2 regions of the Caballeronia sp. SBC1 genome follow, and region 2 is predicted to be linked to the other one. Evidence: predicted binding sites of a transcription regulator. Region 2 holds the regulator's gene; the other holds the start of a gene.
What was found. Region 2 encodes FNR, which switches genes on or off when oxygen is low (the NO sensors DNR and NnrR bind a similar motif). Its sites were predicted from a motif close to TTGATNNNNATCAA; they were not measured.

Region 1: a site for FNR is predicted at 9,777-9,790, ahead of SBC1_RS13595 (Kdo hydroxylase family protein). Genes of this name have one in related genera too.

What each region holds. Positions count from the first base shown of each region.
Region 1 is NZ_CP049156.1:3,048,735-3,063,390, reverse strand. It holds gene SBC1_RS13630 (glycosyltransferase) at 1-982, opposite strand, end outside; gene galE (UDP-glucose 4-epimerase GalE) at 1,055-2,089, opposite strand; gene SBC1_RS13620 (glycosyltransferase family 4 protein) at 2,113-3,264, opposite strand; gene SBC1_RS13615 (glycosyltransferase) at 3,372-4,199, opposite strand; gene SBC1_RS13610 (oligosaccharide flippase family protein) at 4,196-5,452, opposite strand; gene SBC1_RS13605 (phosphomannomutase/phosphoglucomutase) at 5,949-7,364, shown strand; gene waaC (lipopolysaccharide heptosyltransferase I) at 8,677-9,618, shown strand; gene SBC1_RS13595 (Kdo hydroxylase family protein) at 9,971-10,855, shown strand; gene waaA (lipid IV(A) 3-deoxy-D-manno-octulosonic acid transferase) at 10,980-12,305, shown strand; gene SBC1_RS13585 (glycosyltransferase) at 12,361-13,572, opposite strand; gene ureG (urease accessory protein UreG) at 13,756-14,406, opposite strand.
Region 2 is NZ_CP049157.1:1,607,960-1,622,615, reverse strand. It holds gene SBC1_RS25275 (CBS domain-containing protein) at 1-674, opposite strand, end outside; gene SBC1_RS25270 (OmpW family protein) at 820-1,404, opposite strand; gene SBC1_RS25265 (PAS domain S-box protein) at 1,751-2,896, shown strand; gene SBC1_RS25260 (UDP-glucose 4-epimerase) at 2,913-3,149, opposite strand; gene SBC1_RS25255 (zinc-dependent alcohol dehydrogenase family protein) at 3,257-4,294, opposite strand; gene SBC1_RS25250 (universal stress protein) at 4,616-5,455, shown strand; gene SBC1_RS25245 (universal stress protein) at 5,485-5,991, shown strand; gene SBC1_RS25240 (universal stress protein) at 6,065-6,538, opposite strand; partial or broken gene SBC1_RS25235 (histidine kinase) at 6,696-7,988, shown strand; gene SBC1_RS25230 (response regulator transcription factor) at 7,985-8,632, shown strand; gene SBC1_RS25225 (response regulator) at 8,810-9,208, shown strand; gene fnr (fumarate/nitrate reduction transcriptional regulator Fnr) at 9,293-10,117, shown strand; gene SBC1_RS25215 (YoaK family protein) at 10,133-10,882, shown strand; gene acs (acetate--CoA ligase) at 11,099-13,072, shown strand; gene SBC1_RS25205 (acetate uptake transporter family protein) at 13,176-13,787, shown strand; gene atpD (F0F1 ATP synthase subunit beta) at 14,218-14,656, shown strand, end outside.

The DNA.
Region 1 (14,656 bases), on a different replicon from region 2:
GCCGCCAGAACAGCGTGGCGGGAATCACGGCAACGAGGCATAGCAGCCACAGATACGGCGAAGTCAGCGAGTTGCGCCGCGTGATTTCGCGCGCGTTCTGCGCACCAACGGCCCATCGCATGAGGCGCTTATAAACCAGCATATGCAGATGCACGCCATCGGGAATGCCGGGCGAGATCCCGCGAATAAACTTCTTCCGATAGATCGAGAAACACGTCTCGAAGATCGGGTACATGAACAGCAGCACCGGGAACCACGCTGACACATCGCGATTGCGCATCACGAGCATGATGGACAGTTCGGCGAGCATGAAGCCGATGAAATACGCGCCGCCATCGCCGAGAAAGATCAGCCCGGCGGGGAAATTCCAGATGAAAAAGCCCATTACCGCGCCCATCATGATCAGTGACGCGGATAACACCACCGGGTCGTGAACCTGGAACGCCACGTACGCGAGCGACGCAAACATCATGAACGCGACCATGGACGCGAGCCCGTTGAAGCCGTCGATGATATTGATCGCGTTGGCCAAAGCCGCCACCGCCACCACGGTCACGAGACACGAGATAACGCCGTAGGTCAGCAAGAAGTCCAGCGGCGGAACGCTGATGCGCGTGACCGCGATCCCCAGCAGGAAATAGGCGAGCGCGGCCGCAGCCATCGTACACACCAGGCGAATGACCGGCGTCACCCGCTTGGTCAGGTCCTCGACGAGTCCTGAGAAAAACGCCGGCATCCCGCAAGCAACAATGGCGAGGATTCCGCTCGATACAACCGGATAGGTCCATCGAAGCTGCACGGCCGAGACGATGAGCCCGACCAGGATGCCAATCCCGCCGACGCGAGGCACGGACCGCGCGTGAAACTTTTGCACGCCGGCAAAATCGCTATCGCCGGAAAGGCCTTCGTGCAAATGGGCAAACCGCACGATCAACAGCGTGATGAATAGCGAAACGAGAAAGCCGAGCGCAAAACTGAGCATGAAAAATAACCACTAAAAAGAACGCGTCAGGCGGTGCCTGAACCAAAACCAGGCGACGCCTGAACCAAAACGTCAGGCAAAACCCCTTGGGTTCTGCGACTGCCAGCGCCAGTGATCGGCGCACATCCGCTCAATACCATGTTCCGCTTGCCAGCCGAGCAGCTTCGCAGCGGCGGCCGGATCGGCGAAACATTCGGCAATATCACCCGGACGGCGGCCGACGAGTTCATACGGCACAGGCTTGCCCGACGCCGCCTCGAACGCCTTGACCACATCCAGCACGCTATACCCCTGGCCCGTGCCCAGATTCACGACAAAACTGCTGTCGAGCGCTTCCAGGGCATCGAGCGCCTTGATGTGACCACGCGCGAGATCGACCACATGAATGTAATCGCGCACGCCGGTGCCGTCATGGGTCGCGTAGTCGCTGCCGAAAATACGCAGGCGTTCCAGCTTGCCCACCGCCACTTGCGCCACATACGGCATCAGGTTGTTCGGCACGCCCGCCGGATCTTCACCGATCAAGCCGCTTTCATGCGCGCCTACCGGATTGAAGTAACGCAACGTAGCGATGCGCCACGCGGCATCGGAGATTTCCAGGTCGCGCAAAACCTGCTCGGCGATGAGCTTTGATTGCCCGTAGGGGTTCGTTGCCGACAGCGGAAACGTTTCGTCGATAGGCACGCTCTTCGGCACGCCATACACCGTTGCTGACGAGCTGAAGACGATTTTCTTCACATCACGCGCGCGCATGGTGTCGAGCAGCACGAGCAGGCTGTCCATGTTGTTGCGGTAATACTCGATCGGTTTCGCCACCGATTCACCGACCGATTTGAACGCGGCAAAATGGATGGCGCCGGTGATGGCGTGTTCATCGAAAATGCGGGCGAGGGCGGTTTCATCGCGGACATCGGCTTCGTAGAATGCCAGCTTCTTGCCCGTAATCTGCTCCACGCGTTTCAGCGATTCCGCGTTGCTGTTCACGAGGCTGTCGATCACGACAACGCCGTAACCAGCATCAAGCAATTCGACGCAAGTATGCGAGCCGATAAAACCGGCGCCGCCCGTAACGAGGATCGTGCCCTTCGCGTTTGTGTGACCAGTCATGAATAACGCTCCCGGAGGGTGAATTAGAGTGAAACGCCGGTAACCGCGCGTATTGTGCCTTTATAACGCTCGACGACCGCATTTTCGTCGAATTCGCGCACGACTTTGGCGCGGCCCGCCATGCCCATTTCAACGCGCGCCGCGTAGCCCAGCAAAAGCATTTGTTCCATCTGCCGCTCAAGACTATCGGCGCTTTTTACTTCGCACAGCAGGCCCGTTACGCCGTTTTCGACGACTTCGCGGCAGCCGGGGACATCGGTGGCGACAATCGGGCGTCCCATTGCCGACGCCTCCATCAAGGTCCGCGGCACGCCTTCACGATACGACGGCAGCACCACGCAATCCGCATTGCCGATAAACGCACGGACATCTTGCGCCTCGCCGAGATAATCGATGACCCCTTCGCGCTGCCAGGCCTGCATTTCATCGAGCGTGATGGCGCTGGGGTTGTCGACGCCCACGGGCCCGAGCAACTGGAACCGCGCATACGGATACTTCTGGCGCAGCCGGCGGGCTGCATCGACGTATTCCGCGACGCCTTTATCCCACAGCAGACGGCCAATTAAAATGAAAAAAAAGCCTTCCGTCTGCGGGTTGGCGCGCGGTAGCGGCTGAAAAGCGTAGTCGTCGAGATCGACGCCTTCGCCGTGCAGCAGACGCGCGCGCGCCGGATGAGCCAGCAGGTTCTGGTCAATGAACGCCTGCCGGTCGTCCTGATTCAGAAACCACACTTCGCGCGGAAACCGGAACGCAAAACGGTAAAGCCGCTTCGCGACACTCGCCGTCCGGCTCTTCTGGATGAACACATAACCCAGCCCCGTGGTGACCGCTATGGACGGCACGCCGGCGAGTTTCGCCGCGATCGACCCGTAGATGTTCGGTTTGATCGTGTAGTGAAACACCATGTGAGGCTGAGTGGCGCGGTATTCGCGATACAGCGCGGCCAGGGTCTGGAGGTCATGGCGGGGATCGGTGCTTTTCGACGCTACCGGCAGCTCGACGCATCGGCAGCCCATTTCTTCGAGCGGCGCGAAAGTCCGGTCGCGCGGCGCGATCACCGAGACTTCGACGCCGCGTTCGATCAGCATCCGCAGCAAGCCGCGCCGGTAGGTGTAGATCGCCCAGGCGGTGTTGCAGACGAGGGCAATGCGAAGGCGGGATTTCTCTGCGTTCATTCGATGGTGGTTATCAGATACAGATACGGAGATACGAAAATGTCAGGCGCTGGATGGCGGGCTTTAAATTCGGGGCATGAAGCAAGGGCTTGCATCGAAGTCTCGCATCACGCGCGAAACAAGCGCGTTTTCAACGCCCGCAGAGCGCCGTAAGGCAGCGTCAGATGCGCGATGCTTTTCGCCACGCCGAGCCAGTCGGGCAGGTTTGTCAGGCGCATGTATTTCAGTTGCAGCCGCAGCGTGGACAGCGTTTGGGTACGGCGTTTCGTCGCGCTGATGCCTTGCTCGTTGAGTTCGTAATACACGCCGAACTCCGGCAGATTCGCGCAGTCGTGGCGTTGCATCAGGCGCAGGAACAGATCGAGGTCCTCAGCCGCGCGATACTCCGCGCGGTAGTTGCCGGCTTCCATCACGGGGGTGACGCGCAGCATCATCGTTGGATGGGAGAAGCAGGAGCGCAGCAGCATGACGCGGCGAATCGCCGCTGGCTCAGTGGGCGGGCGAAGGTCGAACAGCGGCGCGCCCTCCGTGCTCACCATGTGCGTCCACATCCCGAGCGCCGCCGTTTTCGGATGTGCTTCCATATAAGCGCGCTGCTTTTCCAGCCGAGACGGCGTCGCCAGATCGCCCGCATCAATTCGGGCGGCGTACTTGACGCCGCGTTCCGCCAGCGCGGCCACGCCCGTTTGCAACGCAAGCTCGATACCGCCATTGCGCGGCATCCGCAGCACCTCGATCGCGAGGTTCGCAACCGCTGGCGCGACGATGGGCGGAAGGCTGCCGTCATCGACGATCAGCACGCGCACTGGCGCACGCTCGCAGAACGATGCGAGCGTGCGGTCCAGGCCGTGCTGGGCGTTGAACACCGGGATCAGCACGGTGACGTCGTCGAGCGTAGGAGATGGCATGGGCGTGTTGGGTGAGTAGGCCGTCATACCCGCAGCCTGAAGCGGATGTAGTAGAAATTGACCGATGCCGCCGCGAGATACCCCGCCGCCAGCCCGATCAGCGCGCCGTAGCTGCCCATGCGCGGAATCGCGATCAGGTTCACCCCGAAAGCCACCGCCAGCGCCAGCAGCCACTTCGCGAGCAACACGAATTTCGCCTGGTATTTAAGTACGACGAGATTCCCGATCGCTTCAATACCAGCCGGCACCGAGAGCCATACCGCCCAGCGGAAAATGCTGATGGATTCGGTATAAGCCGGTCCGAACACGCGCGAGATGATGAAACCCGCGAGCAGGTCCAGCACGATCGCGCCGCCGATCATCAGCACAGCCGTCATGGCGATCAGCCGCCCGACGTTGCGCTTCAGTTGGACTGCATCGTGCACTCGGTACACGAACGCCGGCGCGATCGTCTGCGCGAGCATCAATGCAAGCGTGATCCAGTTTTCGTTGAGTTGTTGCGCGGCGGAATAACGGCCGAGATCAGCGAACGAGATGTGGCGCTCGAGCATGAGCCGGTCGAGCTTCAGGAACAGGTACATACAAATGAGGCCGAGCCAGAACACCGTTCCCGCGCTGGCGAAATGGCGGAACAGCGAGCGGTCGATGTGCCAGCCGAGCTTGCCGCAGTGTCGATGCATGTAATACAGCATCAATACCCCGCCGATGACAGCCGCCTCCAGCGCCCACAGCCAGCCGAAGTGCGCCGGGCTTGCCGCTGCGCGCACGAGCACGTACACGAGCGCGGCTTTGGCCGCCGCCGTGAGCATGCTGGTCAGCAATTGCGGTTTGCTGTACGTCATGCTTTGCAGCCACGCGTTGATCACGCCGACGAACGGCTCGCGGAACAGCATGGTCACGGCGAGGCCGGCGAGCATGGCGCCGACGAGTGGATCGGTGAACCCCGCGGCAATGCCGATCCATGTGAGGACGAGCGCTGCGGCCGATACGCCCATGCGCAACACGAATGCGCTGCCGAGCACCGTGCCGAGCTGGCCTGGCGGGCGATTCACGATGGTTGGCACGAGAATTTCGGCGCCGCACACCCAGGTGATGGGCGAGAGCACGAGCAGCAACGTGTTCGCGTACTGCCATTTGCCGAAGACATCCGGGCCGAAGTAGCGCGCGAGCAGCCCGCTGATGGCAATGGCGACCGCGATCTGCGTGAGGCGTTCGAGACCGAGCCAGACGATGTTCGCCAGCGCCTTGGTAACGTCGGGGTTTTTGATCCGTTTCAGCATCCGCGGGCGGCGCCTGTTTTAGTGGCTTTAGTAGCCATAGGCATGGCGATTGCGGTAAAAGAGCCGCCCGGACTTGCTGCAAGCCGTGCGGGTACCCCGTCGGGAGCCGTCAACCACCGTGCGGTTTTCCGCCATTCGATGTGACGTTTGTACTTCGCGGTGAAAAAGCGTCCGGGCATTGGATTAGAATATTTGCGCAGGTCCGCGCGGAAAGACTGCGATTATAGGTGCGAACAGTGCGCGCAACCGCGTGGTTGACGTGTGGTCGAAACACGCTGAGGGAACTCCGAAGGGGTGTCAGCGGGTTCGAGGCCACGCGATACGAATTTCTTTCGTTATTTTTTAGCGATTCGTCCGGTATTGTTTCTGGCCGTTCGTGCGTTGGCCAAGTCAGGTTTTTATTGTTGGCCGCAGGTCTGTATCAAGGGGTCTTCGTGACCCGGGACGCTTCGGGATGCCCCGGAACCATTTAAATTATTAGTCAGGTAGCCATTCCATGAGCCAGTCACCGCAAGTACCAGTTACCCAGTCCATTTTCAAGGCTTACGACATTCGCGGGATCGTGGGCAAGACCGTCGATACCGGCGTCGCGCGCAGCATTGGCCGCGCATTCGGCAGCGAGATCCGAGCTCAAGGTGGCGACTCGGTCGTCGTGGCCCGTGACGGCCGTTTGTCGGGTCCGGAGCTTGTTGGCGCGCTTGCAGACGGCTTGCGTGAAGCCGGCGTGGACGTGGTCGACCTTGGCATGGTGCCAACGCCCGTGGGTTATTTCGGCGCGAGCGTGCCGCTTGCGTTGCCTGAGGGCGAGCGACGAGTGGATTCGTGCATTGTGGTGACGGGGAGCCACAATCCGCCCGACTACAACGGCTTCAAGATGGTGCTGCGTGGCGCCGCGATTTATGGCGACCAGATCCAGGCGTTGTATCAGCGCATTGTGAATGACGATTTCACGAGCGGTGCGGGCACGTACACCGAATACGATATCCAGCAGGTCTACCTTGACCGGATTGTCAGCGACATCAAGCCTGTGCGTCCGATGAAGATCGTGATCGATGCGGGTAACGGCGTGGCTGGCGAACTTGCGCCGCGTTTGTTCAAGGCGTTGGGTTGCGAGCTGGTTGAGCTGTTCACGGACATTGACGGGACGTTCCCGAATCACCATCCCGATCCGGCGCATCCGGAAAACCTGCAGGACGTGATCAGGGCGTTGAAGGAGACGGATGCGGAAATCGGTTTTGCCTTCGATGGCGATGGTGACCGTCTGGGTGTTGTCACGAAGGATGGCCAGATCATTTATCCGGATCGTCAGTTGATGTTGTTTGCGCAGGAAGTGTTGTCGCGTAACAAGGGCGGTCAGATCATTTATGACGTGAAATGCACGCGTAATCTGGCTAAGTGGGTTCGTGACCAGGGCGGCGAGCCGGTGATGTGGAAGACGGGTCATTCGCTGGTCAAGGCCAAGCTGCGGGAAACGGGTGCGCCTTTGGCGGGTGAGATGAGCGGTCATGTGTTTTTCAAGGATCGCTGGTACGGTTTCGACGATGGTCTTTATACCGGCGCGCGGATGCTTGAAATCCTGTCGCGGGTGGCTGATCCGAGCAAGCTGCTCAATGATTTGCCGAATTCGCTGTCTACGCCTGAGTTGCAGTTGAAGTTGAATGAGGGTGAGAATTTTGAGCTGATCGCGAAGATGCAGAAGAACGCGAAGTTCACGGGTGCCGACGATGTGCTGACTATTGATGGATTGCGAGTGGAGTATCCGGATGGTTTTGGGCTCGCGCGGTCGTCGAATACCACGCCGGTGGTGGTTATGCGGTTTGAAGCTGACAGCGAGGAAGCGCTCAAGCGGATTCAGGAAGATTTTCGCCGGGTGATCTTGGCGGAGAAGGCTGACGCCGTGCTGCCATTCTGATTTTCGTTCGCACTCGGGGTTGGGGTGGGGTTTTTCGGGGCTGGTGGTCGGGGGATGCCCGGTTGCCAGGTTCCGGGGTTAGCGGTCGGAGTTTATGCCGGGTTGCCAGGTTCCGGGGTTAGCGGTCCGAGTCTATGCCGGGTTGCTGCTTTCGACCTTAGCGGTCTGCGTGAGTTGGATGTTTTCTTTATCACTGTTAGCCACTGTGCGTGGCGGCACGTCATTTCTTTGTCCAAAGCGACAAAGAAACGAAGCAAAGAAAACGCTTTCAAACCACGCTACCCTAAGTGTCCACAGCGTGCAGTTTCTATTCATAGGTGCCCCAAAAGCACGGTGCTCGCCAGAGCCACGGATGTTTGAACCCCTCCTTCTCGCGAATCCTTACACGAACACGCTTCGCCCCTAACGCTATCGGGCAAGCACGAGTCACCAAAGGATCCGCACGGTCTCACGCGTATTCGTATGGCCTCACGCGTATTTACAGCTTCATTTAGTGGTGGGTTAACTGAGCGGCGTGCTCTGATATCTTAGTGGGCCACACGGCCGGACCCATATTTGCAGCTTCGGTTTTGGTGGGTTGATTGCCCGGCCTGCACGGTTTCCTTCGTGGGTATGGCCTCATGCATTCTGCAGCTTGGTTTTATGGTGGGTTGGCTGCGTGGTTCGTCGTGTGTACAAATTCGGCGGGTGGTTTTACGCGGATAGCGCGGGGTGTCCCTTGGGCAGGTTCAGTCACTGGTGGCGAAGCGTGTGGGTATCCGTGTTCGGAGAAGGAGGGGTTCACACATCCGTGGCTCTGGCGAGCACCGTGCTTTCGGGGTACCCATGTATGAAAACTGCACGCTGTGGACACTTATAAGCCCGCGTTTTGAAAGCGTTTTCTTTGCTTCGTTTCTTTGTCGCTTTGGACAAAGAAATGACGTGCCGCCACGCACAGTGGCTAACAGTGATAAAGAGAAAATCCGACTCAAGCAGACCACTAAGGCCGAAAGCAGCAACCCGGCATTGACTCAGACCGCTAACCCTGGAACCTGGCAACCCGGCATTGACTCAGAACCGCTAACCCCAGAACCTGGCAACCGGGCATCAACTCCGACCACCAGCCCCGGAACCCCCAAAAACCCCAAGCACGAGCACAAACCGAACCCCGAGCGCCAGCGTAAAAACCCCCAAATCTCAAGCGCCAGCGGTAAACTCCGGGCGCATCTCAAAAATTGTCCACGCGTCGTCCAATCCGACGGCGCCCACCGTATCCAGCGTGCAAAAGATCCTGATTGTCCGGGTGTCGTCCCTAGGCGACGTCGTCCATAACATGCCGGCCATCGCCGATATCCGTCGTCTCCACCCCGATGCCCAGATCGACTGGCTAGTCGAAGAGAGCTTCGCGGATCTCGTCGAACTCGTCGATGGCGTACGCCGCGCTATCCCGTTCTCATTGCGGCGCTGGCGCAAACGCCTCCTTTCCCTCGATAACTGGCGCGAAATCCAACGCTTCCGCCAAGCTCTCGCCGCAGAAAAATACGACCTCGTCATCGACTGCCAAGGGCTCATCAAAACCGCATGGGTAGCAAGCTGGGCGCGCGGCACCCTGGTCGGCCTAGGCAACCGCACCGACGGCGCCGGCTACGAATGGCCCGTCCGTTTCTTCTACGACAAACGCGTCCCCATCGAACCACGCACGCACGTGGTCGAGCGCACCCGGCAACTGGTAGCAGCCGCTCTCGGCGATCCGCGCCCCGAAGCAACGGATGCGATCGAATTCGGCATCGATACCCGTCGCGCCGCGCTGGCGTTATCGCAGGAAGGGCTGAACCTGCCGGTGCCATACGTGGTGTTCGTCCACGCCACGTCTCGCGCCGATAAACAATGGCCCGAGACCGCCTGGATCGAACTCGGCCAGACCCTGATCCGGCGCGGAGTATCAATCGTGCTTCCGTGGGGCAGCGAGGCCGAACGCGAAACGAGCGACAAACTGGCGAAACAGTTCGGCGCAGCGGCCGTCGTGCCGCCGAAACTCTCGCTGCCGGCAGTGGTCGGCCTGATCGACGGCGCGGCAGCAACGGTAGGCGTGGACACGGGACTCGTGCACATTGCGGCAGCCCTGAAGCGGCCGACCGTCGAGTTGTACAATTTCTCGACCGCCTGGCGCACCGGCGGTTACTGGTCGCCGCGCGTAGTGAATCTCGGCAGCGCGAGCCAGCATCCGACGCTGCAGCAAGTCAAAGCGACCCTTGCAAGCTTCGGACTGCTTTGATGCATGAGGCGCAACAGCATTGATATCGGTATCGGATAGGGTAGCGGGCGGTACGTGAGGTGAGGAAGCGGCTTCGGTTCGAAGAACCGGCACAATTGCCGGGATAAACCGGCGGCGCGATTATCGAAACCAGGCGAAACCAGGCGAAACTCGGCGGTTTGAGGTCCGTCAACTGCGGGCCTTTCGCGCGGCGGATTTTGCCGCCGGTTTGAGCGAAAATGCACCGCGCTCGCCGGGCGCGATGTTTCCCCGATGCGTCAATCGAAGCCAATCGAGATCGATTGAAGCCGATTGAAGCCGATTGACGATAATCGGGGCCGCCCACTCGTTTATCCAAACAAATCGAAGGCACATGACCGAATCTCAAATTATTGAAGTTGCCTCCGCCGACTGGCAGGCTCAGCAGCTTTCCGTGCCGCGCGAGGCGTTGCTGGACGGCGTCGAGCACGGCAAGGTCCTGTATTTCCCGCATCTGGCGTTTGCCATAGAAGGCGGCGAACGGGCGCTGCTCGACCCGAAGATCGCTGATCCGGAGCGCAAGAACATCAGCCTCGCGCCCAACGGCGGCCCGCTCGTAGGCGTACTCGGCGACGCCGTCACGCAAACCGCTGTACGCGCGTTGATCGCGCGCTATCAGGCGAACGCGCGCTCGCTGGTCGACGGGCTGTTCCCTGAATATCGCGGCAAATTGCGGGTCGCGCCGACCAGTCTGCGGCTGCATCGCGTGGAAACGCGCGAGACGTCGTGGCGCAAGGACGACAGCCGCCTTCACGTCGATGCGTTTCCGTCGCGGCCGAATTATGGCGAGCGCATCCTGCGCGTGTTCACCAACGTCAATCCGGATGGCGCACCGCGTGTGTGGCGCGTCGGCGAGCCGTTCGAGGACATGGCAAAACGCTTCCTGCCCGCCATCAAAGCCCCGGTTCCCGGCTCGGCGTGGCTCATGAATCTTCTGCACATCACCAAGACGCCGCGCAGCGAATACGACCATCTGATGCTCCATTTGCACGACGCAATGAAGGCCGATATCGACTATCAAACGAAATCGCCGCAGCAGGAAATGCCGTTTCCGCCCGGTTGCCTGTGGGTGTGTTTCTCCGATCAAACCTCGCACGCCGTTATGTCCGGCCAGTACATGCTCGAGCAAACCTTCTTTCTCCCCGTCAGTGCCATGGCACAGCCCGACTGCGCGCCGCTCGGAATCCTGCAACGCCTGAAAGGCAGGGCGCTGGTTTGAGCGCCGCAGCCCGGGCGGGGCGTTGCGTGGGTTCGGGCCTTTGCCTGAGTTTTTACGCGCGCGCTGAGCGATCCGCTGAGCGATCGTTGCCGTTGCTGTCGAGCGTTCGCCGCGAGGGCGGCCGATGCTAAGGCTCGTGTATCGCGCCTTATGGTGGCTCGTCGCGCCGCTCGCGGTGCTGCGACTTCTGATCCGCTCGCGGCGGGAGCGTGGGTATCGCGAACATATCGGCGAACGGTTTGGCTTTGGTCCCGCCCGCCGTGCCGACGACCTCGCGCCGTTGATCTGGGTGCATGCCGTATCCGTTGGGGAGACGCGCGCGGCGCAGCCGCTGATCGAAGCGCTGCAGCAAGCCCATCCCGATGCCCGCATCCTGCTGACGCACATGACGCCGAGCGGCCGCGCGACCGGTGTGCAGCTATACGGCGATCGTATTTCGCGCAGTTATCTTCCCTACGATTCGCCGTCGCTCGTGCGGCGGTTCTTGCGCGCGTGGCGGCCGTCGCTGGGCATCGTGATGGAAACGGAAGTGTGGCCGACGCTCATCGATGAATGCAAACGGGCCGATATCCCGCTGGTGCTGACCAACGCGCGGATGTCGGCGCGCTCGTTCAAGCGCGCGGCGAAGTTCGGCAATGCAACGCGCGAAGTCTTCGGTGGGTTTACGCGCGTGCTGGCGCAGACACAGTCCGACGCGGACCGCTTGAGCGCGCTGGGCGCGCGCAACGTCGCGGTGCTCGGCAACCTGAAGTTCGATATGGCCGCGCCGCCCGAACTCTATGCGCGCGGCCATGCGTGGCGCGCGGCGATCGGGGATCGCCCGGTTTGGGTGGCGGCAAGCACGCGTGAGGGCGAGGAAGCGCTGGTGTTGCAGGCGTTCACGACCTTGCGCAACCGTATACCCGATGCGTTGCTGATCCTCGTGCCGCGCCATCCGCAGCGGTTCGATGAAGTGGCCATGTTGATCGATGCCGCCGCGCAGTCCTATGTGCGGCGTTCCGCCTGGGCCGGACGGGCGGCGGCAGCGGGATCGGGAATCGATGCCGCGCCGGCATTGCCTGCGAACGTCAACGTGCTGCTCGGCGATTCGATGGGCGAGCTGAGCGCGTATTACGCGGCGTCGGATCTGGCGTTTATCGGCGGGAGTTTGCTGCCGTTAGGCGGACAGAACCTGATCGAGGCGTGTGCGGCCGGCGTGCCGGTGCTGATTGGCCCGCACACCTTCAATTTCACGCAAGCGACGAACGACGCGATCGCGGAAGGTGCGGCGTTGCGCGTGAGCGATCCGGCGGCGTTGGCGCGCGGTCTGCGCGAGATTTTCACCGATAAACCCCGCCGGCTTGCCATGAGCGCAGCGGCGTCGGCGTTTGCGGCGAAGCATCGCGGAGCGACGGCGAGAACAGTGGCGGTGTTGGGGACGCTGTTGCGCACGCAGGCAGAGGACCAGTGAGTCGGACGTTCGCGCCGTCTGCCTGCTGGCGGCGAGGGCGATCAGGGCCGATGGCCTAACCGCGTTCCTGCAAAATCCGCGTCACGCAAGCAACGAACCTCTCATTGCTCGCCTCCACGCCATAAGCCCGGGCCCGTTCCAGCGCTCCACGCGTAAAGCCATCACGCACCGCATGGTCCGACAACAACCGCGACATTGCCCCTGCCATGGCGTCCACATCGCCGATAGGAACCAGCATCCCGAACCGGCCATCGTCCAGGATCTCGCGCGGCCCCGTCGGGCAATCGGTTGAAATCACCGGCTTGCCAAGCGCCAGCGCCTCGAGCAACACCATGGGCATGCCTTCGTAACGCGAGCTGAGCACCAACGCGCTCGCGTGCGCCACGACCGCGTGCGGATTGTTCCGATACCCCGTGAAATGCACGCGTTCGCCAACGCCCAACTCGACCGCCAGCGCTTCCAGCTCGCGGCGAAAACCACCGTCGCCGACAATCACCAGGTCTTCCAGCAACCCACCGTCATCACGCGTCCTGACAAGCTGTGCGTAAGCTCGCAGCAAGGTCCGATGATCCTTTTGGATTTCGTCGAGCCGCGCCACTGAAACGATATATGGCCCGGGACACGGCGCAGGTTCCACATGCGCGCCATTCTCGCGAATCCGGTCAATATCGATCGCATTCGGCAGCACAAACACGTTGTGCAGATGGCCATTGAACAGCTCGCTCGCTTCATCGGCCATCTGCTGATTCAGCGCGGCAATGCCGTCGTAGCGCCCATATTGCGCGAGCATCCGTTTCATCTTGCGGGGCCGGCCGCCCAGCCGTGCATCGAAGCTGAAATGGTTCACGCCGAGCCACGCCACGCCGAAGCGGCCAGCCAGGCGGCGCAGCGACATGTCGAAGTCGATGATGATGTCGTGACGCCGCGCCAGCGCGGCCACGCGCGTCTTCACATACGGGCGCACGGCGAGCGTGTTGAAGACGTCGCGGCCGACACGGCCGAGCTTGCTCAGCCGACGCGCGTAGCGACGTGCCTGCAACAGGTTGAGCCAGGGTTTGTCGGTGAGAATTTCGACGCCGACATCCGCGGGAACCTGCGCGCGAAAGCGCTGTTCGAACGCAGGGGACGAAAACATTACGGACAGCGTCACCGTGAAGCGGGCGCGGTCATAGATCCGCAGCCATTGCATCAACGACGATTCGATACCGCCGTCGTTGAAATCCGCGATGTGGAACAGCACGGCGATGCGCTTCGATGATTGCGCCATGGGTGTCGAGGACGCTGCGGGCAACGGGTTCAACCGCACGGGGGCGTCGCGAGTGAGGAGCGTGTCGGGGCTGTCGATCAGAGGTCTCCGAAAGCGGGCCTATGGCCGTAAAAAAGTGCAAGGCGACATGCTATCGCACTCGATCGGCTGAGAACAGTTCCTCCCAAGCCCGCAAACCTGCACTCAGACCGCGAGCAGACCTTTCTTTTCGATGAAGCGAACCACGTCGTCGAGCCCTTCCAGTGCCTTCAGGTTGCACATGACAAATGGCCGTTCTCCGCGCATCTTCCTCGCATCGGACGCCATAATGTCGAGATTTGCGCCTACATACGGGGCAAGGTCAATCTTGTTGATGATCAGCAGGTCGGACTTCGTGATGCCCGGGCCGCCCTTGCGCGGAATTTTTTCGCCGCCGGCGACATCGATCACGTAAATGGTCAGGTCCGACAATTCCGGGCTGAAGGTCGCCGCGAGATTGTCCCCACCCGATTCGATGAACACAATATCCGCGTCCGGGAAGCGCTCGATCATCTGGTCGACGGCTTCCAGGTTGATGGACGCGTCTTCGCGGATCGCCGTGTGCGGGCAGCCGCCCGTTTCCACGCCCATGATGCGCTCGGCAGGCAGCGCGCCCGCGACCGTCAGCAGGCGCTGATCCTCTTTAGTGTAGATGTCGTTGGTGATTGCGACGAGGTCGTATTTATCGCGCATCGCCTTGCAGAGCATTTCGAGCAGCGTGGTCTTGCCCGAGCCGACCGGACCTCCCACACCCACGCGCAAGGGCGGCAGTTTCTTGGAGCGGCGGGCAGCGGCGGAATAGACGGGTGCGTTCATGTTTTCTTAAGAGCATTTCAAGCCCGTGCCGGGCTCGGCGTTGGCGGAGAAACGGAGATGAGGTATACCGGTGAACGGCAGCGCTGCGATGACCGGCAGACCAATGGTGCGCGCTCGCGGCATGCACGCCGTGGAGTGAGCCCGCTTAAGAGCATGGTCCGGGATTCGTCGGCGACAGTGGTGAGCGGCGCAAGCCGCATCCCGTTCAAGAGATCGAGTCAATTTCGACGATTCCCATGGCGCTGCCGTT
Region 2 (14,656 bases):
ATGGGGGCATCGGTATGGTCTTCCACGCCCTTGACGCCTGGCACCTTTTCAGCGGCAATGCACATGGCACGCGCTTGCTCGCGCGACGTGACAACACCCCATAGATGAACCGTGCCGTCATTCACAATAACGTTCTCGGCGGCCACGGCCCAACGGTGACCGCCAAGTTCCCGGATAACCGCGTCGCGCAGGGTCTGGTCGGCGTCCGGCTTGGTTACGCCTGCGTCCTTCGGAACGCTTGCCAACGCCTTCACCAGATTTGCCCGGCTAACAATGCCGAGAAGCTCTCCGTCGTACAACACCGGAACGCGCTTGATCCGGTGCCGCTCCAGAAGGTCGGCTATTTCTCTGACCGAGGTGGTCTCCTTGACGGTAATCACCTTGGGCGTCATGACGTCCTTAACCAGGCGCGCGTTCTCCTTGATATACGTTGCGGCAAGATTCTGCGTCGACGCGAAAAATTCAAGCCACCATGAACGTCGCCGGGCTTGCGTGCCGATCTCGGCTCTATGGATGAGGTCACCCTCGGTGAGCATGCCGAGCAAGCGGCCCTCATCGTCCACTACCGGTGCACCGCTGATGTGATTGTCGGCAAACAGGCGCGCGGCCTCTCGCACAGTCGTGCCGGGTCCCACGGTAATGACCTTCCTGGTCATGACATCGACTGCTCGCATGGTATTCCCCTCAATGTGATCGGGCGAGCGCCTGATCCAAGGGTCGAACCTCCCTAACCAGGACTCGCCTCAGCAGGACTCGCCTACATTAAGAATGTTAGTGAAGGATCGCGCCGCGGGCTTGACTCAGATCAACCGTGCCGCATCAGAAACGCATGCCAACGCCAACGCCGACCACCAGGGGGTCGATCTTGAGCGACCCAAGCGATGCGCCGTCTGCCGACGCGCTGGTGCGCATCCAGATCTTCTTGATGTCGAAGTTGACGAACAGATTGCGCGCGACCTGCACGTCGACACCCGCTTGCAGCGCGGGGCCGAAGCTCGAGTTCTTGATCGATACGGGCGTATCTCCGGCGTGCAGCCCGTTGTTATAGAACAGCGTGTAGTTCACGCCCGCGCCAACGTAGGGGCGAACCTTGCCGGGCGCGTTGAAATAGTACTGAAGCAAGAGCGTAGGCGGCAGGACGTTCACGCCGCCAAGCGCCCCTGCGTTCGACGTTACCTGATGACGCGACGTGGCAAGAATCAACTCGATGCCAATACTCGGGCGCACCATATAGACAAAATCGAGCTCGGGAACGATGGCGTTGTTGACACCCGTCCCGATGCTTCCCAGTGTGCCGCCCGCGGAAACACCGGGCTGGATGCTGATTGCCCTGACGCGCGCAAGAATGTCGCCCTGATCGGCCTGTGCCGGCACGCATACCGCCGACAAAACCGCGCTCAACAGCGCCGCTGCAAATAGTGAATGCTTTCCCACGGATTTTCCCCTGTCTTTCCGGCCGCAAATTTTTTTGCCGTATCGGAATTTTCCGAATGCAGCCGGTGTTGCGCCATGATGTGGATCAGCAAACCGGGATAACAAGGGTGCGGCGAATTGCGTTTTCCGCGTGAACTGCACTGTCCGCTTCAATACCCGTATGCCGGGCCCATTCCGTGCTGCCAAACCGGTGTACCCCACCGTATACAATCGATCCCAGGCAAACACGCTCTCCGCCAGCCCCACGCTTTTCGTGCGGCAGCCCGGAGGATATGAACGACACGAGCGACACGAGCAATTCAAGCCGGAGAACCACGTGCCAAGCGACCGACCCTCCTCACCTCTGCCTAGCGGCGCACCAGCGGGCGACGAGCTCGTCAGCAACGCATTTCCTCATGCCCTGAGCGATATCCACTTCAGGCTGCTTGTCGACGCGGTACAGGACTACGCGATCTTCATGCTTGATCCGGACGGGCGTGTCGCGAGCTGGAACCGCGGCGCGCAAAGCATCAAGGGCTACGCGGCCCGGGAAATCATCGGGCAGCACTTTTCGGTTTTCTATACGCAGGAAGACATTGCGGCGGCCAAGCCGCGCACGGAGCTGGCGCTTGCTGCATCGGAAGGCCGCATTGAAGACGAAGGCTGGCGTGTGCGCAAGGACGGTTCGCGCTTTTGGGCGAACGTAACCATCACCGCGATCCGCGCGCCCGACGGTGCGCTTCGCGGCTTTGCCAAAGTGACGCGGGACATGACGGATCGCCTGCGACTGTTAGAGCTTCAGCATGCCAGCGCGTTGTCTTTACACGTGCAGAGCGCACGCGAGGAAGAAAGAACCCGGATTGCACGCGAGCTCCATGACGACCTCGGCCAGCAACTGGTCGCACTCAAGATGGATATCGCCTTGCTGGATCAGGCCGCGACGGAAGACGGCAAAACCGCGCGTCATACCATTGCGCAGACGATTGCATTGCAAGTGCAAATTGATTCGATCATTGCCTCGGCACGGCGCATTGCGGGCGGTCTGCGTCCGCCCATGCTCGACGACCTGGGCCTTGCGGCTGCACTCGAATGGCTTGCGGCAGAATTTCGTAATCGCTACGGGCTCGCCGTCACCGTGCTGAACAAGGCGGATCAACTGGCGTTATCGCCAACAGCTGCAACCGCCATTTTCCGCATGGTGCAGGAAGCGCTGACCAACGTTACGCGTCACTCCGAAGCCACCCGGGTAAGCGTCGAGATGCACGTCATGCAAGATGAATTCCGGCTGCACATTGAGGATAACGGCAAAGGAACGACGCTCGATCGAAATAGGAACAAGGATAACTTCGGACTACTCGGCATGCAGGAACGGGTACGCCAATTGCATGGACGAGTAACATTCGACAGTGCGCCGGGCGACGGATTTCGAATCGACATCTGTTTGGCCGCCAACGCTGTCAAGGCGAACCACGACGGCACCTAAGTCATTGCGCGCCGCCCTACAGATGAATCGTTTCCGCGCGTTTCAGGCTGATCCACACCACGCCCTCGCGCAAGCCGTCGAGTACCGTCTCCCACTCGCGCGCAAAGATTTTCGAATGCCGGAACTGATGTTTGAATTCACCTGCCGCGCCGCCATGGGCAACGTGCACTTCACAGCAAAAGCCGCCGTCGACAGGAATGCTGTGGGTGGAAACGCTCCAGCCGTCCCCCGTCACTTGACCCGTCAGTGCCATGTCATGTCTCCCTTACTCGACGACCTGACGGCCGCTCCGTGTTAGTGCCGCCAAACCATGAACCGCGCCGCATCCAAGCCAGCATCGGCGGAACACCTGCACCTTCCTTAAGCTTCGATAATCACCTTGAGCGCATGTGTATCGGCGGCTTGTGAGAAGGTCTCGTACGCTTTTAAAACGTCGTTCAGCGCAAAGCGGTGGGTGATAAGCTTGCCCGCTTCCAGACGCCCGGAACGCACAGTCTTTAGCAGCATGGGCGTGCTGACGGTATCGACCAGTCGCGTGGTAATCGTTATGTTGCGATCCCACAGGCATTCCATGTGCAGATCGACCTTCACGCCATGCACGCCCACATTGGCGATGGTGCCGCCAGGCGCAATGATCGATTCGCATAGTTCGAAGCTGGCGGGCACACCGACCGCTTCGATTGCGCAATCCACGCCAATGCCACCGGTCAGCTTCATGATTTCAGCCACCGGGTCGCCACTTAAATTATTCACGCACGCGGTCGCGCCGAAGGTTCGCGCTACTTCCAGCCGGTTTGCATCGCGGTCGATCATAATGATCTGCGCCGGTGCGTAGAACTGCGCCGTGAGCAACGCGGCAAGGCCAATGGGTCCCGAGCCGACAATGGCAACCGTGCTGCCCGGCTGCACTTTTCCGTTCAGCACGCCGCACTCGAAACCGGTTGGAAGGATGTCCGAGAGCATGACCAGCGCTTCCTCATCGGCACCGGCGGGAATGGGATACAAGCTCGTTTCCGCGTGCGGGATACGCACATATTCGGCTTGCGTGCCGTCAATCTTGTTGCCGAGAATCCAGCCGCCTGTCGTGCAATGGGAGTACATGCCGCGGCGGCAATAATCACATTTTCCGCACGACGTGATGCAGGAAATCAGGACGTGATCGCCGGGTTTGAATGTCGAAACCGCGGCGCCTACGTGCTCGATTATGCCAACGCCCTCGTGTCCCAGGATGCGGCCCGGTTCACAAGTTGGCACGTCACCTTTCAGGATGTGCAGGTCCGTACCGCAGATTGTCGTGCGCGTGACCTTGACGATGGCGTCCGTCGCCGAAAGGAGCTCTGGCATTGGTCGTTCGTCGAGGGATTTACTGCCGGGTCCGTGATACACGAGTGCCTTCATCGTCAATCTCCTTTTACCTGGACATACCTGGAAACGGGGCTTCCACGACAAAACTTTAGGCTTGGCGACGCCGGCGCGGTTGACCTGTATCAATCGATAAGACATGAACGCGGAAGTTTCCGCCGTGACCATGACAGCTGCCGCGCGCCGTTCAAGACCCGCCGGGTTGCGGCTCCTTGATCTGCATCAACGGAAAAAAAGCGCGAACTCATAGACTTTTTGTAAGCGCCGGGCGATCTGGACCGGTTCCAGGACCGATTCCGGAGCAACGCCACCCGCTCACTGCGTCACTGACGCCAACGACCCACTACGGAGCCTGCGATGAGCTACAAAAGCATCGTTGTTCAACTCGACATGAGCGCGCGCGCCCAGCCACGCCTCGAATATGCGTTGCGTCTCGCCTTACAATTCGACGCGCACCTGACCGGCGTGTTCTCGGCGTTCAGTCCAGATCCGCGTTCTTTCTATGTCATGGCCGGAACGGCGGACTACTACGAAGAGCACCGTAAAACCCGCCAGCAACGTCACGGCGCGCTCGAACGGATCTTTCACGCGGAACTGCTGCGCGCGGGCGTGAGAGGCCAGTGGATCGACTATCCCGATTCCGCCGGCGAAGCGATTCCTCGTTATGCCCGCTACGCGGATCTGGTCGTGGCGGGCCAGGACGATCCAGACGATCCGGAAGCATTTATCTCCGATCATTTCCCCGAAACGCTCGTAATGACCTCGGGCCGCCCTGTGCTGTTCATTCCCTACACCGGCGTGTTCCCCACGCTTGGTGCGAACATCATGGTCGCGTGGAACGGCAGCCGCGAGTCGGCCCGCGCGGTCCACGACGCCATGCCGCTGTTGCAGCGCGCCGAAAAAGTCACCGTCGTCAGGCTCAACGAGTCGAAAGACGAGCAGGGTGCCAACCGCATTCCAGGCGCCGACATCGCGCTCCTGCTCGCTCGGCACGACGTCAAGGCCGAAGTGGCGGCAATCGACGATATCAATGACGTGCCCATGGGCGACATGCTGCTTACGGGCGCGGCGGACCTGGGCGCCGACCTCATCGTCATGGGCGCGTATGGCCACTCGCGCTGGCAGGAACTCGTGATGGGCGGTGCAACGCGCACCATGCTGGCGTCCATGCCCATACCCGTATTGATGTCACATTGATGTTGGCTTGAGAGCCGAGGAGATTCTTCATGTACACCCGCATTCTCGTTCCTATCGACGGTAGTGAAACGTCGGCGCACGCCCTCGACGCCGCGCTGGAACTCGCTCACGAACACGACGCGGAACTCAAGCCGGTTTATGTGGTGGACGTGCCGCAATTGATGTATTCGGGGCCGGCCTGCGATCCGTCGCTCGTACGCGAGGCCTTTGTCAAAGAGGGTTCACTGGTGCTGGCCGACGCTGCCGCCAAGATGCTGCGCGCGGGTGTCAAAGGTTCGACACTCGTTGTTGAAGTCGATCCTTTGGGAGACGATATCGCCCAAAGGATCACGGCCGCCGCAAAAGATTTCAGCGCTGATCTCGTGGTCATGGGCACGCACGGCCGGCGCGGCTGGCGCAGGCTCGTGCTGGGCAGCGTGGCCGAGCGTTTCTTGCGGATTTCGACCCGGCCAGTGCTATTGGTACCGCTGCATTCCGCGGAAAGAAGGGAACCACGCAAAGCGAGCACGCCGGACGTTGCCGGCGCGTCTTTATAAGCGGCGGGACGGTCTCGATCCGGCCCAGCGACTGAGCGCCGCCGGTCGGGCCGCTAGGGAATGCGCCAGAGCGCTAGAGCGCGAGCGCCGCGTCGTGCTTGTCGTCGTGTTCCTCGTCACGCTGATCGTCACGAACGGTGAGGACCGGAACATGACTCGACCGCAAAACCGTTTCCGCAACGCTGCCGATCAAATGCCGGCGCACGCCACGCGGCCCATGCGCCCCCATGACGATGAGATCCGCTTCGAATGCCTGGGCCGCCTGCATGAGGGCGTCCGGGATGCTCGCGCCGTGCGCATCAATTATCTGAGTAATGCAGCGTACCCCGCTGCGCTCGCACAAGTCGCGCACATGATCGAGTTGCCAGTGCGCGCCCGCATCGGCCGCTTGTTCTCCGATAACTCCCACGAGATCGCAAACGTCGTGCGAGACAACGCACGCCACCATCAACGTTGCATCCACCGCTTGCGCCAGCTTGAGCGCCTCTTCAAGCGCGAGGCTCGCGCTGACGCTGCCGTCGAGCGCTACCAGAATTCGTTTGTACATGACCGGCTCTCCGGATGTCGTTCAAGCTTCAGTGTCCGCGTGCAGGCCCGCCGGTCAATTGATCCACATCAATTCACGCGGCCGGGGGTGGGCGGCGAAAATCACGTCCGAAGCGCACGGTATGATCCGCACAACCTCAGCGGCGCACCTTTAGCTCTTTCCCGGAGACCCTATGTCCGCGCCACGGCGTAACACGGCATCGCAGCGCAGCGCCGGTCGACAGACCCGCGTGACCGGCACAGTTGGCATTGTCGGCGCGCTCCTTCTCACCGCGAGCGCAGCCTTCGTGACACTCACGCGCAAGGGCACGAAGACCGCGAAGGCCACGGCGCTGGCTTCAACGCGGCTTGACGAAGCGCGGCTGCTTGGCATCATCCGGTCGTCGATGGAAGCGATCATTACCATCGACGAAAACCAGCGTATCGTCATGTTCAATCCAATGGCAGAACGTCTGTTCGACTGCCCGGCGGCCAACGCGCTCGGTACCCCCCTTGCCCGCTTCGTTCCCGAGCGCTTTCGCGCCGGTCACGAAGCGCATGTGCGCCAGTTCGGCGTTACCGGCGTGTCCGACCGGCAAATGGGCGGGCGGCGCATACTGTATGGCCTGCGCGCGAGCGGCGGCGAGTTCCCGTTCGAAGCATCGATTTCTCAATTCGGCGATGAAAACGGCAAGCTTTACACGGTGATGCTGCGTGACATCAGCGCGCAAATCGACGCTGAACGCTCGCTGCAGCGCTCGCACGAGGAACTGCGGGAGCTCTCCGCGAATCTGCTGAATATCCGCGAGGAAGAAAAATCCCGTATTGCAAGGGAATTGCATGACGACCTGGGCCAGCAATTGACCGCGCTGAAAATGGATATATCCTCGCTCGAACTTAGCCCTGGAACAGACGTTGAGGCGCGCGCACACTTGCGCGGCATGCAGCGCCTGATTGACGCAACTGTCGCCTCGATGCGCCGGATAGCCGCCGATCTGCGCCCAGTGATGCTCGATGACCTGGGCCTGGTCCCGGCCATCGACTGGCTGGCGATCGACTTTACGAACCGCTACGGTATTGACGTCGAGCGGCGGATCGACGCGAGGCACACCATTTTCAGCCGCGACGGTGCGACCGCCGTGTTCCGGATCGTGCAGGAAGCGCTGACCAACGTGGCGCGCCATGCGCAAGCTACCCGTGTGGATCTCGCGTTGTATCTGGAAGGTGACCGCTGCATCCTGCGCATTGCCGACGACGGCATAGGCGCCCATGAGCGTGCCGACGCCGGGCGCAAGTCGTTTGGCCTTATCGGCATTCGCGAGCGGGCGCACGGGCTGGACGGGTCGGTGTCAATCGAATCCGGCATCGGACAAGGGTTCGCTGTGACCGTTACATTTCCACTGGCGACCTTGCAACAGGACGAGCCTTTCTCCGACAATCCCGAAAACACCGAGGAAGAACCGCTGCAATGACCCGAGTATTGATCGCCGATGACCACGCCCTCGTGCGTGACGGGCTACGCCATATCCTGCTCAGCGCGAACGGCCTTGAAGTCGCTGGTGAAGCCAGCGACGGCGCTACCACCATGGCGATGATCCGCGCCACGCCGGCGGACGTGCTGGTCCTCGACCTGTCCATGCCCGGCAGGAACGGCGTCGAACTGCTCAAGCAGATCAAGGACGAGAAACCGGCGCTGCGCATCCTGGTCCTGACAATGCATGCTGAACAGCAATACGCGGTACGTGCGTTCAAGGCGGGGGCATCGGGTTATCTGACCAAGGAAAGCGCGAGCGCCGAACTGGTCACGGCGGTGAGCAAGGTCGCGGCGGGCGGCGTGTACGTGAGCCTCGCCATGGCCGAGCGGCTAGCACAAAGCCTGAACGAACCAGCCGACGACCTGCCGCACCGGCGTCTTTCCGACCGCGAATTCGAAGTATTCCGGCGGATCGCCGCGGGTGAAACGATCACGCAGATCGCCCAGGCGCTGTCGGTGAGCGCCAAGACTGTCAGCACGTACAAAACTCGCATCCTCGAAAAAATGCAGATGCCGCACGACACCGCACTGGTCCGCTACGCCATGCGCCACAAGCTCTTCGACGACGACTGCGACGCCTGACGGGTCCAATAAGCGCGAAATAGCCTGAATACCCCCGCCCAATACGCAAGCATCAAGCGTGTAGTCCGATCCCTACAGCCCTTCCCAAACCCCTACATCATGTCTGGCCGCTCGCCCATTTTATTTTGAGATAGCCGCGATCATACTTTGGCGCATGAACTCAAACGGTTGCGCGCCATGCTGAAGATCTTCCTTGTCGACGACTCAAGCCCTGTGCGCCGCCGCCTCTCTGCGCTGATTGGCGCGCTGGCCGGTGTGGTGATCGTGGGCGAGTCGGAAGAAGCGGACACGGCGCTGGGGTGCATCCGCATGACCCGCGCCGATCTCGTGATCGTTGACCCGCATCTGGCGGGTGGCAACGGCATGGACATCGTTGAATCGCTGGCGCGTGCCACGCCGCCCATCCTGACCATGGTGTTGACCAATCATTCGGGCCCGGCGTTTCGTGCCGCGTGCCAGCGCGCCGGCGCCCGCTATTTCTTCGACAAGACCTGCGAATACGAACTAGCCCGCGACACGATTCAGCAACTGGCGGATGCGCCCCGCCCCGAGCCAACATCCTGCGAGCCGGTATGACCGCCTTTCAGTCGATCAGTGCCCGATCCGCACAGCTCGTCAATTCATCTATTCAGTGATCGTCCGACTCTTCTGGAGACAGGCATGACCTCAGCTACCGCTTATGCGCCCGCATGTAAGGCCGCTTATGCGCCCACTTACGCACCGGCCGCTTCAACGACCGCGAATCGTCTCGCTTATATGGCGCGTTCCGCCACCACGAGCCTGCCACCACCGGGCGCACTCGCGAGCACGAGCTGCTCCGGCTGTTCGTTGCACTCCATCTGCATGCCGGCTCATCTGAGCGCGACGGAGCTGGCACGGCTCGACGCCATTGTCTGCTCCACGCGGCTTGTACGACGCGGCGAGACGCTATACCGCGCCGGCGATAAATTCAAAAGCATCTACGCCGTGCGTGTCGGCTGCTTCAAGACAGTCATCACGCATCGCGACGGCCACGAGCAGGTCACCGGGTTTCATATTGCGGGTGAACCGCTCGGACTCGACGGCGTGTGCTCCGATGAACAGAATTGCGATGCGATCGCGCTCGAGGACAGCAAGGTGTGTGTCATCCCGTTCGACTTGCTGGAGGACCTTTGCCACGACGTAAAGGCCATGCAGCAGCATGTGCATCGCATGATGAGCGGCGAGATCGTGCGCGAATCCGGCCTCATGATGATGCTCGGCACCATGACCGCGCAGCAGCGCGTGGCTGCGTTCCTGCTCAATTTGTCGTCGAGGATGAAAACGCGGGGCTACTCTTCCGCGGAATTCAACCTGCGGATGACGCGTGAAGAGATTGGCAGCTATCTCGGGCTGAAACTCGAGACCGTAAGCCGGATGTTCTCCAAGCTGCAGCAAGCAGGGGTGATCGATACAAACGGCAAGCAGGTACACATTCTCGACAGCGAGAAGCTCGCCGGGGTTTGATCGAAGCGAACGGACATGCCCATAGAGTACCTGCGAGGTTTCGCCAGGCCGGAGCGCACCGACCGGAACAACCGGCGCCTTGGACGCTGGCTTGCGTTTATAGCAGGCGCGGCCAACGCTGGCGGTTTTCTTGCCGTCGGGCAGTACACCTCGCATATGTCGGGGATCGTGTCGGCACTCGCCGATAACCTCGCGGTAGGCGACCTTGGCCTCGTCGTCGCCGGATTGAGTTCACTCGCGGCGTTCATGACCGGCGCGGCCACTTCCGCAATCATGATCAACTGGGGCCGGCGCCGGCGGGCACAAAGCGAATACGCGCTGCCGTTGATGCTGGAAGCCGTGCTGCTGCTCTGCTTTGGCCTGCTCGGTTCGAATCTGGAAAACAACCGGTTCCTGTTCGTGCCCGCGACGGTAGGCTTGCTTTGCTACGTCATGGGCCTGCAGAACGCGATCATCACGAAGATCTCCAAAGCAGAGATCCGCACCACGCATATGACCGGCATCGTCACGGATATCGGCATCGAGATCGGCAAGCTTTTTTACTGGAACGTGTCCGAGTCCGGGCCCGGAGTTACCGCTGTCAGGGCGGACCGATCGAGGCTCCGGCTCCTGGTCTCACTGCTCGGCATGTTTTTTATTGGCGGCCTCGCAGGCGCGCTGGGTTTCAAGTACGTGGGGTTCATATCGACCCTGCCGTTGTCGGCCATGCTGGTCGTACTGGCAGTCGTGCCACTGGTGGACGATCTGGTTGGCCAGCGTAGGTGAAGCAACGGCACTGACCTGCTTGCTTGACTTGCATCAATGAGATATCCACTGGACATCCCATAGTCAGATAACGGCGGCGCTTTTTCGACCAGCGCAGCCGGCGCACTTCCTGTTGCGCGATCGGGTCATCAAGAGCCCTTCATCAAGAACCCTTCCCCAAGCGACGATCCCTGTTGGCTCGCCGATCTCATGATCCATGACTAAAGCGAGGAGACCATGTCTACCATCGAATCCACCCCTCTCGTCCCTGCCCAGGGCATTCCTCCGGCAGGCCGCACCGCGATTGAAAGCATGGACGCTTACCGCGCGCTCGTGGCTGAGGCGGGCCAGGATCACGAAGCTTTCTGGGCACGTCTTGCGCGCGAACATCTGACCTGGCGCCGTCCGTTCACGCAGATTCTCAACGACCGGGACGCGCCGTTCTACAAGTGGTTCGAAGACGGCGAACTGAATGCGTCGTACAACTGCCTCGACCGCAATCTGGCCAGCGGCAATGCGAACAAGACCGCGATCATCTTCGAGTCCGACGACGGCCGAGTCTCGACCGTCACATATCAGGCGTTGTATCACAGGGTATGCCGGCTCGCGAATGCGCTGCGGGCGCGCGGCGTGAAGAAAGGCGACCGCGTAGTCATCTATCTGCCGATGTCAGTCGAAGGTGTTGTCGCGATGCAGGCCTGCGCGCGCATCGGCGCACCGCATTGCGTCGTATTCGGTGGCTTTTCCGCGAAGTCGCTGCATGAGCGCATAACGAACGTTGGCGCGGTAGCAATCATTACCGCGGACGAGCAGGTTCGCGCCGGCAAGACGCTGCCGCTGAAAAGCATTGTGGACGAGGCGCTTGCCATGGGCGGCACCGACGCCGTGAAGACCGTCGTCATCTACCGGCGCACGGGTGGCCGGATTCCATGGATCGGCGGTCGCGACGCCTGGCTGCACGAGCTTGAGAATGAACAGCCGGACACCTGCGAGCCCGAATGGGTGAGCGCCGAGCATCCGCTGTTCGTGTTGTATACGTCAGGGTCGACCGGCGCGCCGAAGGGCGTGCAGCACAGTACGGGAGGTTATCTGCTGTGGGCCGCGGTCACCATGAAGTGGACCTTCGATATCAAGCCCGACGATGTCTTCTGGTGTACCGCGGACATCGGCTGGATCACGGGGCATACGTACATCTGCTACGGACCGACCGCCGTTGGCGCGACCCAGATTATTTTCGAAGGCGTGCCGACGTACCCGAACGCCGGCCGCTTCTGGGACATGATCGAGCGCCACAAGGCGACGATTTTCTACACCGCGCCGACTGCCATCCGGTCACTCATCAAGAGCGCTGAAGCGGATCGGGCAGTGCATCCGGCAAGCTTCAACCTGAGTACGTTGCGCATCCTCGGCACGGTCGGCGAACCCATCAATCCGAGCGCGTGGAACTGGTATTCGGAGCATGTTGGCGGTGGTAAGTGCCCCGTACTGGACACGTTCTGGCAGACCGAAACAGGCGGACACATGATCACTCCGTTGCCGGGCGTTACCCCGCTTGTTGCCGGCTCCTGCACGCTGCCGCTGCCCGGCATAGATGCCGCGATCGTCGATGAAACCGGTCACGAGGTCCCGAACGGGCAAGGCGGCGTGCTGGTCATCCGCAAGCCCTGGCCGTCGATGATCCGCACTGTGTGGGGCAACCCGGAGCGCTTTCGCAAGGGCTATTACCCCGACGAACTGGGGGGCACCCTGTATCTCGCTGGAGATGGCGCGATTCGCGACGCCGACACCGGCTATTTCACGATTACCGGGCGCGTTGACGATGTGCTGAATGTATCGGGTCACCGCATGGGCACGATGGAAATCGAGTCGGCGCTGGCAGCCTGCCCGCTGGTCGCGGAGGCAGCAGTTGTGGGTCGCCCCGACGAGACGTTCGGCGAAGCCATCGTCGCATTCGTCGTGTTGAAAGGCCCGCGTCCTACCGGTACCGACGTGAAGCGCGTAGCCGACGAGTTGCGCGCATGGGTCGGCAAGGAGATCGGTCCGATTGCAAAACCGAAGGAGATCCGCTTCGGCGACGCCATGCCAAAAACGCGTTCCGGCAAGGTCGTGCGCCGGATGTTGCGCTCGGTCGCGAAGGGTGAATCGATCTCGCAAGACACCTCGACCGTTGAAAATCCGCAGGTGATCGCGCAGTTCGCCGACCCGGCTTAACGAGCGCATATAGAGAACGTTCAACCCTAAGCTTGCGTTGCGCGGCCGTTGCTTCGTCCAGACTGCCGCGCGACAGATTTTGTTTCCTTCAGGAGACCTCATCATGAACTTCAAGACACCCAATCCCGCGTCGCTCGGGCTCGCCGGATTTGCTCTGACAACCTGGCTGCTCAGCATGATCAACGCTGGCTGGTTCACAGGCGATTCAATGGGCATGGTGCTCGCCGTCGCCTTCGCTTACGGCGGAACAGCACAGGCATTAGCCGGGCTCATGGAGATACCGCGCGGCAACACGTTCGGCGCCACCGCTTTCCTCAGCTACGGGGCATTCTGGTGGTCGCTCGCGCTTTTTGTGCTGTTCCTGCACGACAAGGTGCCGGCTGCCTTTATCGGCTGGTATTTGTTCCTGTGGGGCGTATTCACGCTGTATATGTGGGTCGCGACATGGCGCTCGGCGCGTGCGCTGCAATTGGTGTTCTTCGTCCTTTGGATCACCTTTTTCGTGCTGGCCGCAAGCGAATGGACCGGTCTCGTGTGGCTGCATCACGCAGGCGGCTATTGCGGTCTAGTCACTGCAGCGCTGGCGTTCTATCTGTCCGCAGCCGAAATCATCAACGAGACGCACGGGCGCAGCGTACTGCCCGTGGGGACAGCCGGCGCGGCGATCGTCGGGTCGGTATCGGTTGATTCAGCCGGGAACCTTCAACGAAGCTGATCGACAGGTGACGGCGCCGCACAAGGTCTTGTGCGGCGTCGTTGCAACGGAGCGCGTCGCAGTCATTGCACTGTCCGATTACGCTGTCCTGTCGAATAACGGGCTGGTTCGAGCGCCCGGAATTACCGCGAATGCGCCTCATCAACGGTTGATAAAGATCAAGGGTTTCCACCCCTCAGACGATAAAGTTGATTCGAGCACGCGCCGTTCTTTTGCGGTCCCTCACGTGCACTTCACTTTCACGACAAGTCACCGGGCGCATGCGCCGCTCCCGTTTCATGGGCGGGAATACAGTCTGTCTGAAGGAATCAAATTGAACACTCGCCCGCCGGTCGCCACCATTGACAACCCTCCCCCATCGGACGGCGTGGAGAAGGCAGGTCCTGTTGAGCCGCTGTCAAGCCTTGCTGGCCAGGTAAGCGTCGAGCCCGTGTCCTCGGCCCATGTTGGTGGATCTCAGGGCCGCGTAGTCGCGGTACGGGGTGCGATCGTGGATGTCGCGTTCGACCACGCTGCGTTGCCGCTCATCGAAGAATCGCTTTCCATCCTCACCGATCGCGGAGTGCCGATCATCGCGGAAGTGCAGGCTCATCTGGACGAATACACGGTGCGCGCGCTGGCGTTGCAGTCGACCGACGGGCTGAATCGCGGGACGGCCGTGCGTGCATCTGGCGGCCCGATCCTCGTGCCGGTGGGTGAAGCCATGCTCGGACGTCTGATCGATGTCACCGGCACGCCGGGAGACCGCGGAGCGCCCTTCGCCGACGACGTCCCCCGCCGCCCGATTCATCGCGCCCCGCCGCCGTTCGCATCGCAGAGCGCGGCCACCGAGATCTTCTGGACCGGGATCAAGGTCATCGATTTATTGA